4 regions of the Serratia bockelmannii genome follow, and region 1 is predicted to be linked to each of the others. Evidence: predicted binding sites of a transcription regulator. Region 1 holds the regulator's gene; each other region holds the start of a gene.

Region 1 (4,261 bases):
CTGCAGGAAGAAGGCGTGATCCAGTTCCTGCTGAAGTCCTTCCACAACGGTGAATGGCGCTTCAACCTGCCGGTACTGATCGAACGCTACGCAGACATTACCGGCTGGCAGGAAGTCCCGGCCTGGCCGCATCCGACTCTGTTCATTCGCGGCGGCCTGTCGCCGTACGTGCAGGACAGCTACCGTGCGGATATCGCCCGCCAGTTCCCGCAGGCCCGCGCACACGTCGTCGCCGGCACCGGCCATTGGGTGCACGCCGAAAAACCGGAAGCGGTGCTGCGCGCCATCCACCGTTTCCTCGGCGAAGCCTGAAAAACGCACTCACCTGGCGAAAAAACGCGCTAAAGATAACGGCTTAGCGCGTTTAGCCCGCAGTTAGGCATTGTCGCCGCTCCATCTGCTGGGGTAATATGGCGCGCTATAATTTTGCCGCCGCGCCAGCGCGTTCGCGAACGCCGGTTCGGAGGTGAATTTGGGTTAGGGTTTATTGGCCCGAAGTGTGTTAACCGATGCCTCCGGAAGCGTGCGAGCGCTTTTTGATGCAAACTCCCTTGCAGTACCGCTACCTATGGCAAAAGAACAAACGGATCGCACGACGCTGGATCTGTTCGCAGATGAACGCCGTCCGGGGCGCCCGAAAACCAACCCGCTTTCCCGCGATGAACAGCTTAGAATCAATAAGCGCAATCAGTTACGGCGCGATAAAGTGCGTGGATTGCGACGCGTAGAGCTGAAAATCAACGCGGACGCGGTGGATGCCCTGAACAAACTGGCGGAACAGCGCAACATCAGCCGCAGCGAACTCATCGAGCAGATGCTGTTGGCACAACTGGCGGAAGAACAGCCGGAACATTGATCTCTTCGGCCGCACGCGCGGCGCGGCGTTAAGGACAACGCCGGATCGACCCCGCTTTTCTTCATTCTCCGGCATCGCATAAATGCGATAAAACCCCGGCGCCACTTTCTGGCATGATACGCATTTACCGGTAAGAGACTGCGCCTGTCGGCGCCCGCCCCGGAGGCGAAAGGCTCTTGCCATGGCATCATTTTAATCGGCGTCAGCGGCGGCAGTGCTGGCATCGAGTAATGCAATTACTTGAATTTAAAGGTTATACGCGATATGGCTACTGTAGGCATTTTCTTTGGCAGCGACACTGGCAATACCGAAAACATTGCCAAAATGATCCAGAAAATTCTCCAGAAACAGTTTGGCGACGACGTCTCTGAAGTGCATGACATCGCTAAAAGCAGCAAAGAAGACCTGGAAGGGTTCGATATCCTGCTGCTGGGTATCCCGACCTGGTACTACGGTGAAGCGCAGTGTGACTGGGATGATTTCTTCCCGACGCTGGAAGAAGTCGACTTCAACGGCAAACTGGTGGCGCTGTTCGGCTGCGGCGACCAGGAAGACTACGCGGAATACTTCTGTGACGCGATGGGCACCATCCGCGACATCATCGAACCGCGCGGCGCGGCCATCGTGGGCCACTGGCCGACCAAAGGCTACCACTTCGAGGCCTCCAAAGGTCTGGCGGACGACGATCACTTCATCGGTCTGGCGATCGACGAAGACCGTCAGCCGGAGCTGACCAACGAGCGCGTGGACGCTTGGGTCAAACAGATTGTCGAAGAGCTGAGCCTGGCCGATATCGTCGGCTAAACCCCGGCACTGGCGAAAGGTTGAACAAAGGCCCTGTAAAGTGCATAGTGTGCCGACAGGGCCGTCATCGGCAACAGGGATTGCTGCGATAGAAGCTACAGATTTGTAACTTCCCACCCCGTCACGGTAGACTGAGATATCGGTTTATCCCATCCATCAAGGCGTTGCATGCAAAACATGCAATAGTGCAATTATATCTTTGTTAACAACCGGCGGTTTCCATTTAGTACAACCGGTTCTATAATGAGACGCATTAACTCTTTGTGCCGACCGATGCCACAGGCGAGTACGCCTCAACTTGATTAGCATAGTAACAGGACTGAATTCGCATGACCGACAACAACATCGCATTGAAGAAGGCCGGCTTAAAAGTCACGCTTCCGCGACTCAAAATCCTGGAAGTACTGCAAAATCCGGAATGCCATCACGTCAGTGCGGAAGATTTGTACAAAAAACTGATTGATATGGGCGAAGAGATCGGGCTGGCAACGGTTTATCGCGTACTGAACCAGTTTGACGATGCGGGCATTGTGACACGTCACAATTTCGAAGGCGGCAAGTCCGTGTTCGAGCTGACCCAACAGCATCACCACGATCACCTGATTTGCCTGGACTGCGGCAAAGTGATCGAATTCAGCGACGAATCCATCGAAGTGCGCCAGCGTGATATCGCCAAGCAGCACGGTATCAAGCTCACCAACCACAGCCTGTACCTGTACGGCCACTGTGAAACCGGTGACTGCCGCGAAGACGAAACGCTGCACGACAAGAAGTAAGCCCTGACCGGCTATGAAAAACCGCCTCACACCGAGGCGGTTTTTTTATGCCCGCCGTACAGCAGACAAAAAAATCCCCGGACAAGCCGGGGGAAAATCATGTCATGAAATATCACAATTGCAGCGGCACAGCGACTCCACGTACTACTCTCACTACAACGTCCGCCCTACGCCGACACGCGTGGGCGAACGCATTCCCCCTTCGTTATACGGCCGCCGCCAGGGCAGCGGGCCGTTGCACCGGGCTTAGACCTTCTCGGCGCGGCTGTAGCGTTTGCCGTCCGGGCTGACCGAACGCACCTGCACTTCACCGGAGATCGCCGGCTTGGCCTTGGCATCATAGCGCTGCCACTGCTTGCCACCGTCGGTGGAGTACTCGATGCCCAACCCCGGCAGCGCGATATTCGCCTCCAGCTTGCCGCCCGCTACGCGTGCGCCCGGTACCGGCAGACGGTAAGCGACGCCGCCCTTGTCCAGCTTGGCCAGTTCACGCTGGCCCAGGATATTGGCAAAGCGCAGCCAGTCTTTCTCCAGCGTCTTGGTATCGACAAAGTGGGTTTCCCCGCCTTTGTATTCGCGGCCGGCACGATAGTCCTGCTCCCAACCGGCGCGGTGCCAGGCGCGTTCTGCCACCGAGAGCGCGCGCGGGAAGATCATGTATTCCATCTGCGGGTCGGTGCGCTGGGTTTCGCTCCACAGCTGAGCGGACAGCCCGTAGGCGCCCGGCCACGGCTTGTCGCTCTTGGCGTTGAAGTGGTTGCCATCGCGATCGACCGAGGTTTCCGCATTCTGCGGCATGTTGTCCGGCGCGAAGCTGAACACCTTGCGTTCGTCGCTGAAGCGGGTACCCCAGTAGTAACCGCGCTCGTCCGGGTTCACCTCGTAAGGGAAGTCCATATAGACGTAGTCCGGGTTGGAGACCACCACTTCATACCCTTTATTGGCCCAGTCGTTAACGCTATCGAAACCGCCCCAATACAGGGTGTCCCAGAAGTTGACGCCCACGCGCGAGGTGGCGAACGCCTTCGAACTCTCGGCGTCTTTCAGGCCGTCTTGCCAGGCCTGCATTCTGTCGATGCCGTGCGCTTTCACCAACTTGCTGACCTCTTGACCAAAGTAGCTCGGCAGGTGCTCCATGTCGGCCACTTTGCCCTCTTTGATCATCACCTGGCACACCTGAGACTTGGCCCACGGCTTGTCTTCATTGCTCTGGTCAATGATGCCTTTACCCGGTTCCGGTTTCGCCTTGTCGGTGTAGCCGGCGCCCAGGCGGATGTTTTTCGCTTCGTCGCCGCCGAAGTGCCAGGTCTTGATCGGCTGGCCGGCTTCTTTATGCATCTGGGCAATCTCGCCAATCACCTTGTCGACAAAGCGCTGGGAGGAATCCAGGCACGGGTTCAGGTAACTCTGACGGTTAAAGAACTGCACGGAGGTGGTATTGGAGGTATCGGTCGGATCCACCAGGCGGAACTCGTTGGCCTCCTGCTCTTTGCCGGCGGCATGCAGTTTCTTGTAGCGCGCTTCCATCGAGACCACCGCCGCGCGGGCGTGCGCCGGCATGTCGATCTCCGGGATCACCTCAATCTGGCGCGCCTGGGCGTATTTGATGATGTCGATGTAGTCCTGACGAGTGAAGAAACCGCCGTAGACATCCGGCCCCTGGCCGTACTGCGGCAACAGGCAGGTGGTTTCGCTCAGATCGTGGCAGCGCTGGCCGCCGACTTCCGTCAGCTCCGGCAAACCGGGGATCTCAATACGCCAACCTTCGTCATCGCTCAGGTGGAAGTGGAATTTGTTGAGCTTGTAAGCCGCCATCTGATCCAAC
Region 2 (4,261 bases), 780 kb from region 1:
CCGTGACGCCGATCCGTACTGCCAAATCAAATCCTTCTTCCACGACATCCGCCAGGCGATCGGAAAAACTGATCTCCACCTGCACCTCAGGCCAGGCGACGAGAAATTTCGGCACCAGCGGCAACAGGATCCGTCTGCCGAAGGCGGAAGGGGCGGTCAACCGCAGCACTCCGCGTGCGGTGCCCTTGTCGCCGGCCACGCTGGCCTCGGCATCGTCGACCGAAGCGAGGATCTGCAGGCCACGTCGATAAAACTCTCGTCCCTCGTCGGTCAGGCCAAGCGAACGCGTGGTGCGATGCAACAGCCGCACGCTCAGCCGCTGCTCCAGACGCGCGATGGCCTTGCCCGCCGCCGAACGCGATAGCCCCATCGTCTGTCCGCCGGCGACAAAACTGCCGGCGTCGACGACGGCCATGAAAACCTGAATGTCATTGAGATTCGCCCGTAGCATGCTGCCCTCTGAGAACCGGTGAAAAGACAATAAATTCAATATATTCAATATATTAAATGCGTCGTCAACGTCGTTTCAGTGACGACATCCATTCGCCAATCAAACGATTATAGTCGTCATGGAAACGATAAACGGTTGGAGAAACAGCATGAAAAATGGCATCACGCACTACCACCACGGGGTCATTTGGGAAGAGGAGAATGGCGTGTCCCAAGGCTATCGCGTCAAGGATACCCTCTACATCTCTGGGCAGTTTTCCCATGATATGCAGGGGGAGTTTGTCGGCGCGGGCGATATCGAACGGCAAACCCAACAGACGTTGGACAATCTGGATCGGGTATTGGCGGGATTCGGTGCCGAACGTTCGAACCTGGCGTATGTGGAGATCTACCTGACCGATGTACTGGCGCACTTTGAACCGTGCGTTGCGTTGTTCAAGCGCTATGTCGGCGATCACCGGCCCGCCGGTTCGCTGATCGGGGTCACCGGGTTGGCTTCGCCCGAGCAATTGGTGGAGATCAGTGCGATCGCGCACCTTAACTGATCGGGCCTGTGGGCGTTTTGCAGGCAGGTCGATGTGATTTTGAGCAAACGCGCGCCGAGTTCTCGGCGCGCGTTCGAGTTTTCGGGTTTTACCGTTGACCTGCCGGGCGGCTTCCGCTTTGATGAAAGCATGACTCACAGAGAGACGGAAAGCGCCATGGAACAATTACGAGGTTTGTACCCGCCGTTAGCGGCATACGACAGCGGTTGGCTGGACACTGGGGATGGCCACCGGATCTACTGGGAGCTGAGCGGTAACCCGAACGGTAAACCGGCGGTCTTCATTCACGGTGGACCGGGTGGCGGTATCTCCCCGCATCATCGTCAACTGTTCGATCCCGAACGCTACAAGGTGCTGCTGTTCGATCAGCGCGGTTGCGGCCGTTCCCGCCCGCACGCCAGCCTGGACAACAATACTACCTGGCACTTGGTGGCCGATATCGAGCGGTTGCGCGAAATGGCCGGCGTCGAGCAGTGGCTGGTGTTCGGCGGCTCCTGGGGGTCTACGCTGGCGCTCGCCTATGCGCAAACCCACCCGGAGCACGTCAGTGAAATGGTGCTGCGCGGCATCTTCACCCTGCGCAAGCAGGAGCTGCATTGGTATTACCAGGACGGCGCTTCGCGCTTCTTCCCGGACAAATGGGAGCGCGTGCTGTCCATTCTGTCAGATGAAGAACGTCAAGACGTGATCGCCGCCTACCGGCAGCGGCTGACCTCGGCCGATCCGCAGGTGCAGCTTGAAGCGGCCAAGCTGTGGAGCGTGTGGGAAGGGGAGACGGTCACGCTGTTGCCGAGCCGTGAATCTGCTTCGTTTGGCGAGGATGATTTCGCGCTGGCGTTCGCCCGTATTGAAAACCACTACTTCACGCATCTGGGCTTCCTGGAGAGCGATGACCAGCTGCTGCGTAACGTGCCGCTGATCCGCCATATTCCGGCGGTGATTGTCCACGGCCGCTATGACATGGCCTGCCAGGTGCAGAACGCCTGGGATCTGGCCAAGGCCTGGCCGGAGGCGGAGCTGCATATCGTGGAAGGGGCGGGGCATTCGTATGATGAGCCGGGTATTTTGCACCAGCTGATGATCGCCACCGACCGGTTCGCCGGCAAGTGACGCAAAAACCCGCCGTAATGGCGGGTTTTGTTATTTGACCTTCGGCTCGTACGGCAGGCGCGAAAATCGGTGGGATTCCGCGCGGTAGTGCGCCACGCGCTCGCGAAAATAGTCGCGCAGCGGCTCCGGCTGCTCGCGCTCTACCACTTCCGGGATCACCGGCATGTTGTAGCGCTCTTTGTACGCCACGCCTGAGGCGGCGAGATCCACGTTCACCCTGTCCATCTCTTCTTTGGACAACTCGGCCAGATTGTAACCCACGCTATGCTCCTTACTTACTTTGCCGCATTGAATCTGCGCAGAAGGTAATCCACCCGGCGGCGCTTGGCAAGCCCGTTGCGCCGCCGTCGCGGGCGATATTTATCCAGCAGTAATGCAATCTATTTATTCTTTTAAATAAGAATGATTCGCTTTATGATTAAAATAAAAGATGAAAATAATTATCATGTTAATTCTCAATATATTGGTGATATTTTAATTTATTGATATTTATGGTTTTTATAATTAATGTGATTTGAGTGTAAATAAGGTGTTTTTATTTTTACGGCAGCAGGGCATAATGCGCGGAAATTAAATTCATGACCTGCAAAATAAAAGGAATCATTATGCTGACGCAAGAAATGACTCAAAAGCTGAATGAGCAACTGAATCTGGAGTTCTACTCCGCCAACCTGTACCTGCAGATGAGCGCATGGTGCAGCGATAAAGGCTTTGAAGGCGCCGCCGCATTTCTTAAAGAGCACTCTCAGGAAGAGATGCAGCATATGCAACGCCTGTTCGACTACCTGAGCGACACCGGTTCTCTACCGCTGCTGGGCAGCATCGCCGCGCCGCCGGTGGCGTTCGAATCGCTGGCGGACGTGTTCCAGCAGACCTACGAACACGAACAGCTGATCACCCGTCAGATCAACGAACTGGCGCACGCCGCCATGACCGCGCACGATTACTCCACCTTCAACTTCCTGCAGTGGTACGTGGCGGAGCAGCATGAAGAAGAGAAACTGTTCAAATCCGTGCTGGATAAGCTGGCGCTGGTGGGCACCAGCGGCAAAGGCTTGTTCTTCATCGACAAAGATCTGAAGAAAATGGGCGCGATGGGCCAGGGCGGCAACGGCCAGGCTTAATCTGCACCAGAACATCGAAAAACCGCGCGCAGGTGAGCCTGACGCGCGGTTTTTTTTACCCTGCGTTTATCGCGGTTATGCGGCGATACGTGCTGCCGGATCGCAAAATGCCAGTGATGCGCTCGACTTGCCGCAGCGTGGTCGTTATGATTTACCGCGATACGCTACAGGGATGGTAGAGTCAAAACAGCGGGTTAGCCGATATAACCCGTTTTTCTGTTTACCCGTGGCGCAATCACTTGCGGTGGGTTGGGGCCGCTGATACATCGCCTTGGCTGTGGCCTTAACCCTTATGACCCTCTTTTACTGTTAAGGGATACCACTGTGATCGGTAAAATTCGTTCCTCCTGTCGCCTGCTTTCCACCGTTTTCGTCCTGTTCGTTGGCCTATCTTCACAGCAAGCGCTGGCGCACGCCCACTTGAAAGTGGAAACGCCGAAGGCCGACGCCAGCGTCAGCCCGGCGCCGAAGGCGCTGACCCTCAGCTTCTCCGAAGGCATCGAGCCGAACTTCAGCGGCGTGAAAATCACCGGCCCGGATAACGCCGTGGTGAAAACCGGCAAGCTGCAGCTCGATCCGAACAATAACACCCAGGTCAACGTGCCGATCGACGGCGAACTGAGCGCGGGCAAATACAACGTCAGCTGGCATGTGGTGTCGGTCGACGGGCATAAAACCAAAGGCCAGTACAGCTTCACCGTAAACTGATCGTGAGTCTGGCGACCCTGTTCGTTCTGTGTCGCTTGGTGCACTTTGCGGCGGTGATGCTGATGTTCGGCATCAGTCTGTTCACCGCCTTATTGTCACCGCAGCGCCTCTCCCCGATCCTCTCCCGCGATGTGCGCCCGCTGCTGCTTGCCGGCACCTGGACTGCTGGGCTTTCCGCCGTGGCGCTGCTGGCTATTCAGGCCGGGCAGATGGGCGACGGTTGGCAAGACGCCTGGCGGCTGGAGGTTTGGTGGGCGGTGCTCGGCACCACCTTCGGCGAAGTGTGGCGCTGGCATCTGGGCCTGTCGCTGCTGGCGATCCTGA
Region 3 (4,261 bases), 1.3 Mb from region 1:
CGTGTGCTTCACCTCGCCGGTGTCGAACAAACCCTTCAGCTGGTTATCCACGCCAAACTCGTTGGTCATCTGCGTTTCATGCTGCGCCATGCGGGTGACGGTGTGGTCGTTGACCGTCGAGTTTACGTTATAAACCAGATATTTATAGTCTTCATCACGGTGGGTGAAGCGCAGGTTCTGGGTAAACGACAGCGCATCGCTGAAGTTATGCTCGAGGCTGTAGCCGATCGACGCCTGTTCGCGCCGCGACTTGTTGAAGCTGGGTTCGCTGACGTTGAAGTCGTAAGGCACGTAGCCCGCGCTGGTCGGGAACAGCGTGCCGGAACGCGGCAGGAAGTTACGCGATCCGGCTTTCGGATCGTTCTGGTAGCTGGTCAACAGCGTAAAGCTGGTATCTTCGTTCGGCAGCCAGGTGAAGGCCGGGGCGATGGCCACCCGTTGCTGCTTGCTGTCTTTGACAAACTCATGTTCGGTTCGGGCGATACCGTTCAGGCGATAGAACAGGGTGTTGTCGTCATTGAGCTTGCCGCCAAAATCAAACGCCGTTTCCGCCAGATGGCGGTTGCCGGTGCTGAATTTCACCTCGTGAATGCTCTGGGCGGTAGGGCGCTTGCTGGTCATCACCACCACGCCGCCGGGGCTGACCTGGCCGTACAGCACGCCGGCCGGGCCGTGCACCATCTCCACGCGCTCCAGCAGCCAGGGATCGATCTGCCCGGCGCCGCCATTTTGGCTCGAGAGGCCAAAGTGCAGGCCGTCGAGCAGCTTGGGCGCATAACGGAAGCCGCGGCTGATCACTTCGTCATTGCGGTTGGAGTTGCCGCGGTAGGTGGTGATCACCCCGCTGGTGTAGTTCAATGCGTCGGCGACCGACGCCGGCTCCTGGTCGTTCATCTGCTCGCGCGTGACCACCGAGATGGCCTGCGGCGTCTTACGCAGAGCGGTGGCGGTCTTGGTGCCAGCGGCGCTCTCTTTAGCGACGATCCCTTTGGCCGGTGCGGTCACGCTGTTTTGTGCGTCGGCGGTCACCAGAATCGTCTCGTCCGCTGCGGCGGACGCGTGTGGCGCGAAGGGCAGTAAGGCCAGCGCCGATCCCAGCAACAGACGCTTGGCGGACATCGCCTCCGCGTTCGCGTTTTCTATCCCTTTGTTTTTAATCTTCATTATCTCTCCTGAATACCTACTTTTGTGTGTCATGCCACCCTGATAAACCCCGAAATGCCGACAAGCGGTCTTGTCCCGTCGACGTGGAGACGTCGTGTTTGCACGACGGTAAAAATCCGACAAATAGTATTGAAAATGATAATGAGTATCAATACGATTGTCAGGTTTTGTAAAAGACACTCATGTTATGTAAGGGGCGCTATGGAGTTTTTGCCGGAAAAGAGGCCAGAAAACGGTCGTGATGGATTGGCGGCGCAGTGGCTGCGTGAAGAGGCGGCAGGGCAATCCGCGTGGTGGCAGAAGGTTGCCGCTCAGGGCACGCCTGTCGTCGAACCGCACGATGACAGTCACGTCAAAATGACCTGGCTATGGCGCGATCCCGCCGGCGATGAACGGCACTCGCCGATATGCCGCGTTTACGCCGATATCAACGGCATTACCGATCACCACAGCACGTCCCCCAGCGGCCTGACCCGGCTCCCCGGCACCGACGTTTGGTACGGCTCGGCCGTAGTCGATCGCCGCTGGCGCGGTAGCTACAGCCTGATCCCCATTACCGACCGGGATCTTCCCCCCGCATTCAGCGACGACGAAACGTTGCGCGACCGCCAGCAGCGTGCCTGGTGGGTATCGCTGTTCCCGTTGGCGATTGCCGATCCGCTGAATCGTCTCTCGTTGGGACCGTCTCATCGCCCGCGGCCCGTATCCCTGGCGCAAGGGCCGGATGCCGACGATCAAAGCGCCTGGCAGGCCGTCGATCGGCCACTGGAGGAGGCGCGGCTGCAGCTTTTCCAGTGGCAGAGCGAACGGCTGGATAACCAGCGGCGAGTTTGGCTGTATGCCAGCGGCGACGCGGCGATGAAAGCGAATCGCCCGCTGGTGCTGCTGCTCGATGGCCAAAACTGGATCGAAAAGCACGCGCTGTTGCCGGTGATCGAGCACGAAACCGCACAAGGGCACCTGCCGGCCGCATGTTGGCTGCTGATCGATGCGATCGACGGCGAACACCGGGAAAACGAGCTGCCTTGCAACGCCGCGTTTTGGCAGGCGGTGATCGACGAACTGTTGCCGCAGGCGCAGCGGCGCGAACCGTTCAGCGAGGCAGGGGCGCGCACCGTCGTCGCCGGCCAGAGCTACGGCGGGCTGGCGGCGTTATATGCCGGGTTGCACTGGCCAGAGCGCTTCGGCCACGTGCTGAGCCAGTCCGGCTCCTTCTGGTGGCCTACGGTGCAATTCGTTACCCAGTTCGAAAAACGCCACGAGCTGGAAGAAGGCTGGCTGATACGCCAGGTTCGGCAACGCAACCCGGCGGCGCCCAAGCTCACCGTGATTCAGCAAGCCGGCGATCGGGAGGCGGACATCGAATTCGTTAATCGCCAGATGCATCAGGCTCTGGCAGCGGCAGGGCACCGCGCCGAATACCGCGTGTTTTCCGGCGGGCACGATGCGCTCTGCTGGCGCGGTGGCCTGGTGGACGGCGTGCGCCAGCTGCTTTCCGCAATGAAGTAATCCCACATTTTGACAGACAGGTAAGGCAAATGACTCAGGAACAACAAAACCCGTTCGATGACGAAAATCTCCGTTTCTCCGTGCTGATCAACGCGCAACAGCAGTACTCGCTGTGGCCGCAGTTTGCCGATACGCCGCAGGGGTGGCGCGTGCTGATGGGGCCGGCGTCGCGCGGCGAATGCATCGACTACATCGAAACGCACTGGCAGGACATGCGGCCGGCGGCGCTGAAAGCGGCGGATGCGCCGCGTTAATCGCCGCACAGCCACATCGATACATTCCGTTTGAGGGAAAGGACAGACACCATGTCAGAAACGCTTTCTTTACCGGATACTCAGGTCGAGTATCGGGATTATCCGCTGGTTGCGGCGCAACCGGGGATCTGGATCGCCGACCAAATCGCGCTGCGGCGCAACAGCTTCGCCGTGGCGCACTACACCGAATTGCACGGCGCAATCGATCGTTCGGCGCTGGAGCGCGCGATCCGTCAGGGGCTGGCCGAAGCGGATACGGTTCAGGCGCGGTTCTTTGAGGCGCAGGACGGCCAGCCGGTGCAGCGTCTCCCGTTGATAGCCGACCCTGCGCGCGTACAGGCGCCGGAGTGGTTCGATTTCAGCGCGCAGCCGGACGCCGAACAGGCGGCGCTGGCGCTGATGAACGACGATCTGGCGCAGGATTTGCCTGCGGACGGCGAACGGTCGCTTTATCGCCATGCGATAATCCGCGTCAGCGCCGATCGTTGGTTTTGGTACCAGCGCTTTCATCATCTGACCCTGGACGGCTTCAGTTTCGAAGCCATCACCCGCCGGATCGCCGATATCTATCGCGCGCTGCGCCACGGGCTGTCGCCCGCGGCTTCGCCGTTTACCCCGTTCGGCAAGGTAGTGGAAGAGTTTCAGCAATGGCAAACGTCCGCCGCACGCCAGCGGGCGGCCGAATTCTGGCGCCAGCATCTGCACGAACTGCCGTCGCCGCTGTCATTATCGACGGAAAGCCGGGAGGTTGAACCGGGCGCCCGGCCGCTCAAACAGGTGCTGGTGCTGCCGGAGTCACTGTTTGACGAAGCGCTGCGCGACGACGCGCTGCAGGCGCTGCAACCGGCCGACATCGTCACGGCGGCGCTGGCCATGTATCTGGCGCGCATGAGCGGTGAAACCCGTTTTTCAGTCGGTTTTCCTTTCATGCGCCGGATGGGGTCGCAGGCACTGGCGGCGGTCGGCCCGGTGGTCAACGTGCTGCCGCTGCTGCTGAACGTGACGCCGGAACTGTCGCTGGCGGACGTCTGCCAGGCCACCGTGGCGGAGATCAAACAGGCGCGCCGCCATCAACGCTATGAGGCGGAGCAGATCAAGCGCGATCTCGGCCTGGTCGGTGGCCATCAGGAACTGTACGGGCCGGTGATCAACGTCAAGGTCTACCACAGCGCCTTGTCGTTTGACGGCCAGGCGGCCGTTACCCATACGCTGGCGATGGGGCCGGTTGATGACCTGGAGTTTGAGATCGGCTTTCGCAACGGCGTGCTGACGCTGTCTTTGGTGGCCAACCCGGCCAAATACTCGCCGCGCAGCTTGCATCATCACGCGGAGCG
Region 4 (4,261 bases), 1.4 Mb from region 1:
TGGGAATGCTGCGGGTCACGCCGTTGATAAAGATCGACATATTGCTTTCATCGATGCGATAGAGCGCCAGCGTGGCGTCGAACGCCGGAGTGATCTGCCATTTTCCGCCTACCTCATAGGTGGTGCCGGTTTCCGGCGTAGCGACGTCGCCATTGTCGTCGATGGCGGTGGACGGCGTGAACGAACGGCTGTAATTGCCGTACAGCGACAGGCTCGGCGTCAGCTTATACACCAACCCCGCCTGCGGCAAAAACTGGTCGTCTTTGTCATTGAGCGTATTTTTCGGTTTCTGGAAACCGTTGCTGTTGTTTTGGTAATACGACTGATAGCGCGCGCCCAGCACCGCGATCCATTGATCGGTGAGATGAATGCTGTCCTTGGCGTACAGGGAACGGCTGAACAGCGTGGCGCGCAGGTTGCTTGACGCGTCACTGTAAGTGGTGCTGTCGGTGACCGGCGTTTCGCCATACACCGGATCATGCATGTTGAAGGTCTTCGAGACCTTGCCGCGGTAGGAATAGGCCTTGTAGGTCTGATTCTTCTCGTAGTCCACGCCCAGCAGCAGGTCGTGCTGCATGCCGAACAGCTGCGGCGAACCGGTCAGATCCCAGGAGTAATAGTGGGTTTGATGATTGAAACCGCGATTGGCGTCGGCGCGGCGCGAGACGATGCCGGTCGTGGTGTCGACCGCGGTGGCGCGCACTTCGTTGCTGTCGTAACGGCGTTGCAGCCAGGCGTAGTTGAAGCGGGTCGTCCAGATCGGATCCAGCGCGTACTCATAATGGGCGTTCAGACGTTTGTTCTTGCCCCAGGCATGGTTCGCGTAGTCATCCAAGCGGCGGTCATAGGGCACATCGACCGGTTTGCCGTCGATAAATGCGGTGCCGCGATCGTAAGGAATGTCGTACTTGTATTCGCTGTAGGCGATGTTAAAGGAGGCCTGGTCGCCGAACCAACTGAGCGAGGGGGCGATCAGCGTGTGTTCGTCGCTGCCGAAATTGCGCCAGTAATCTGCGTGCTGGCGTTCGGCGATCAGGCGAAAGGCGAAGCCGCCGCCCAGCGGGCCGGTCACATCGACGCTGCCGCTGCCGCCGCCAACACTGTTGGTGGCGCCGCTGATGCGGGTGTTCCAGTCATACTGCGGTTTTTTGCTGATCAGATTGATGACGCCGCCGGGGCTGAGGATGCCATACAGCAGCGAAGCGGAACCTTTCAGGACCTCAACGCGATCGGTGGTGGCGTCCATGCTCAACCCCTGGTTGCTGCGCACGCCGTCGATGAAGACCGAGCCGTCGGAGTTAACCCCGAACCCGCGTTTGACGAAGCCATCCTCCGTGCCGCCGAGCGTGTTGCCCTGGGTGACGCCGCTGACGAACTTCATCGCGTCATTGACGCTTTTGACCTGGAAGTCGTCAATGACCTGAGAGGTGACGACGCTGACCGATTGCGGTACCTCGGCGATCGGCGCTGCGCTCTTGCCGGCGGTCGAGGCGGTGTCGGCGCTATAGCTACCAGAAGGCTGGGCCGCGGCGGTCACCGTAATGGATTCCTCCGTTTTTGCGCCGGGTGCGGCGGCGATCGTCAGGGCGGGGAACAGGCCGGCGAACAGGGGCAGCGAGCGAAAAACGTGATTTTTTTTGTTTTTGTTGGGGTGGCGAAGAACTGAGTGGCGCATATAATTCCGTAAAAAATAATAAATAGTAACGATTATCATTATAATTATCATTTATACGTTTTGAATAGTGGGGAATGCCTGTATCCCTTCACTGCGCGATTTAATTTTGTCTTTACGGTAAAAGGCGGCCATTTTTCCGGTAAAAAATCGGCTGGGTGGCAATAACGATCGTAGTGACGGGAGGGGCACGGCAGTTTGTTCGCCGGAAGGGGGATTCCTGTCAATATATTGATACACAAATATATTTTCCCTTGATGAATAAACAGGTGTCCGGGCAGGCAAAACTGGCAATAATAGGCGGGTCGGCCGTTTATCTTCGCCTCATCGCCGACGGTTGTGACGCGAACAGACGGTCACTTTATGCTAGCGGAAGTCTCTGGATCCAAGATGCAAACCACCTCGTTGTCCGATACCCGGAAAATTTGGCCCGCGCTCATCATTTTTTTGCTGGTGTTCACCCTGTGTCTGCTGGGCATCGTGAGTCGCCCCGGCAGTTTTCTGGCGATATTCTGGCCGGTGAACGCCGTACTGCTGGCCGTTTTGGTGCGGCGGCCACAGTGGGCTACGCGGGCCGGCTGGGGCATGGCGGTGCTGGGCTATCTGGCGGCGGACCTGTTGACCGGCAGTTCGCTGCAAAAGACGCTGCTGCTGAACGTCGCCAATCTGACCGGCGTCGTGGTGGGGTATCTGTTGTTCATGCGGCTGTCGCCGCCGGCGCGCACGTTGCAGCGCGGCACGTCCAGCATGTACCTGTTCGGTATCTGCCTGGCTGCCGCCGCCGCGACCGGCGCGGTGGGCGCCGCAACTTCGCAGTGGCTGTTCGGCAGACCGTATCTGACCTCGCTGGCGCTGTGGTTCTCGTCCGAATTCACCAACTACGTCACGCTGATGCCGTTTATTCTGGCGTTTCCCGCCGATTGGCGACGTCGCCTTGCGGCGGCCGGCGCCCTGTTCACCCAGCGCAGCCACTGGCCGCGCGCGGGGCGAAAACTCACGGTATTGGCGCTGCTGTTGCTGGCGGCGGTGTGCAGCGTGCTGATCGGCGGCCCCGGGGCGGTGATCTTTCCCATGCCGGTGCTGCTATGGCTGGCGATGTCCTTCTCATTGTTCTGCACCATGATTGCGGTGCTGATTTATGTGCTGTGGTGCCATCTGGCGATCGATTTCGGGTTGCTTAGCACGACGCTCGACATGAAGGTGTTGCAAAACGCGGTATCGATGCGTTTGGGCATCGCGCTGCTGGCGCTGGGGCCCATCGCCGTGGCCAGCATGAACTATGCGCGTAATGCGCTGCTGCGCACGCTGGAGCACGTGGCGAATCACGATGCGTTAACGCACGTGCTGACGCGCAATGCGTTTATGCAGCGCGGCGAACGGTTGATAGACCAAAAGGGCGAGCTGGTGTGCGTCATGATGCTCGATATCGACTATTTCAAATCGATTAATGACCGTTTTGGCCATGCCGGCGGCGATCAGGCACTGATGGCCTTTACCCGCGCGATCGCCGCCGATCTGAGCGTCGGTGACCTGTTCGGCCGCATGGGGGGCGAAGAGTTCGCCATCGTTTCGACGCTCGGCCAGCCGCAGCAAGGATGGCAATTGGCCGAACGCCTGCGGCAACGCATCGAAACGGAGTCTATCCTCATGCCGGCCGGGCATCCGCTGCAGATCACCGTCAGCATCGGCATGGTGACCTGCCCGGGCGGCGCCGGCCAAAGCCTGGCGGATCTGCTGAAGCTGGCGGATCTGGCGGTGTACAAAGCGAAAAACGCCGGCCGTAACCGGGTTGCCACACCGGAATCGTCTCCGCCGGCTGCTCATGGCCGCTGAACTTCCGATCCGCGCTCTGCCCCGGCCGTCTAAACTGGTAGGGGGCGCGGGCATTTCCGCCTGCGCCGAACCGACTGTCCTTAATCAGACAAGAGGATGCCAGAATGAAATACGTAGACGGGTTTGTGGTGGCGGTACCGGCCGCCAATAAGGAGGCCTATCACCGGTTGGTGGCCGCAGCGGCGCCGCTGTTCAAAGAGTTTGGCGCCACGCGCATCGTGGAATGTTGGGGCGATGACGTGCCCGACGGCAAACTTACCGACTTTCGCGGCGCGGTAAAAGCCCAGGAAGACGAAGTGGTGGTGTTCAGTTGGATAGAGTACCCCTCCAAGGCGGTACGTGACGCCGCCAACGAAAAAATGATGAACGACCCGCGCATGAAAGCGCTGGGCGAGATGCCGTTCGACGGCAAACGCATGATCTTCGGCGGTTTCGCGCCGATCCTCGATGCGTAAAGGAGGCACAGATGGCCAGAATTACGCAACATCTGTGGTTTGAAAAAGACATGGAAGCGGCGCTGAATTGCTATGTCGCGTTGATCCCCGGTTCGTCCGTGAACTGGTTTTCCGAGCTGCCGGCGGATACGCCGAGCGGCCCGGCCGGCAGCGTGAAGCTGGCTTCCTTCATGTTGGGCGACCAGCGCTATGCGGCGATCGAAGCCGGGCCGTTGGATCCGTTCAATCACAGCTTCTCCGTGATGGTGGAATGTGACGATCAGGCGGAGGTCGACAGGCTGTGGGACGCGTTGAGCGAGGG

The links. The regulator Fur, encoded in region 1, represses iron uptake genes when iron is present. The targets are predictions, from matches to a motif close to ATAATAATGAGAACNACTATCAA.
Region 2: the regulator Fur is predicted to act here: its motif matches at 2,536-2,558, upstream of ftnA (non-heme ferritin).
Region 3: the regulator Fur is predicted to act here: its motif matches at 1,294-1,316, upstream of fes (enterochelin esterase).
Region 4: the regulator Fur is predicted to act here: its motif matches at 1,704-1,726, upstream of ACSJLU_RS12400 (TonB-dependent siderophore receptor).

What each region holds. Positions count from the first base shown of each region.
Region 1 is NZ_CP196512.1:1,218,324-1,222,584, reverse strand. It holds gene ybfF (esterase) at 1-312, shown strand, start outside; gene ybfE (LexA regulated protein) at 569-856, shown strand; gene fldA (flavodoxin FldA) at 1,121-1,660, shown strand; gene fur (ferric iron uptake transcriptional regulator) at 1,990-2,436, shown strand; gene ACSJLU_RS05790 (beta-N-acetylhexosaminidase) at 2,683-4,261, opposite strand, start outside.
Region 2 is NZ_CP196512.1:1,996,011-2,000,271, forward strand. It holds gene ACSJLU_RS09595 (LysR family transcriptional regulator) at 1-451, opposite strand, end outside; gene ACSJLU_RS09600 (RidA family protein) at 600-995, shown strand; gene pip (prolyl aminopeptidase) at 1,152-2,105, shown strand; gene ACSJLU_RS09610 (DNA polymerase III subunit theta) at 2,136-2,366, opposite strand; gene ftnA (non-heme ferritin) at 2,711-3,229, shown strand; gene yobA (CopC domain-containing protein YobA) at 3,554-3,937, shown strand; gene copD (copper homeostasis membrane protein CopD) at 3,940-4,261, shown strand, end outside.
Region 3 is NZ_CP196512.1:2,546,550-2,550,810, reverse strand. It holds gene ACSJLU_RS12225 (TonB-dependent siderophore receptor) at 1-1,164, opposite strand, end outside; gene fes (enterochelin esterase) at 1,366-2,673, shown strand; gene ACSJLU_RS12215 (MbtH family protein) at 2,703-2,927, shown strand; gene ACSJLU_RS12210 (amino acid adenylation domain-containing protein) at 2,979-4,261, shown strand, end outside.
Region 4 is NZ_CP196512.1:2,591,128-2,595,388, reverse strand. It holds gene ACSJLU_RS12400 (TonB-dependent siderophore receptor) at 1-1,675, opposite strand, end outside; gene ACSJLU_RS12395 (GGDEF domain-containing protein) at 2,063-3,505, shown strand; gene ACSJLU_RS12390 (DUF1428 domain-containing protein) at 3,610-3,960, shown strand; gene ACSJLU_RS12385 (VOC family protein) at 3,972-4,261, shown strand, end outside.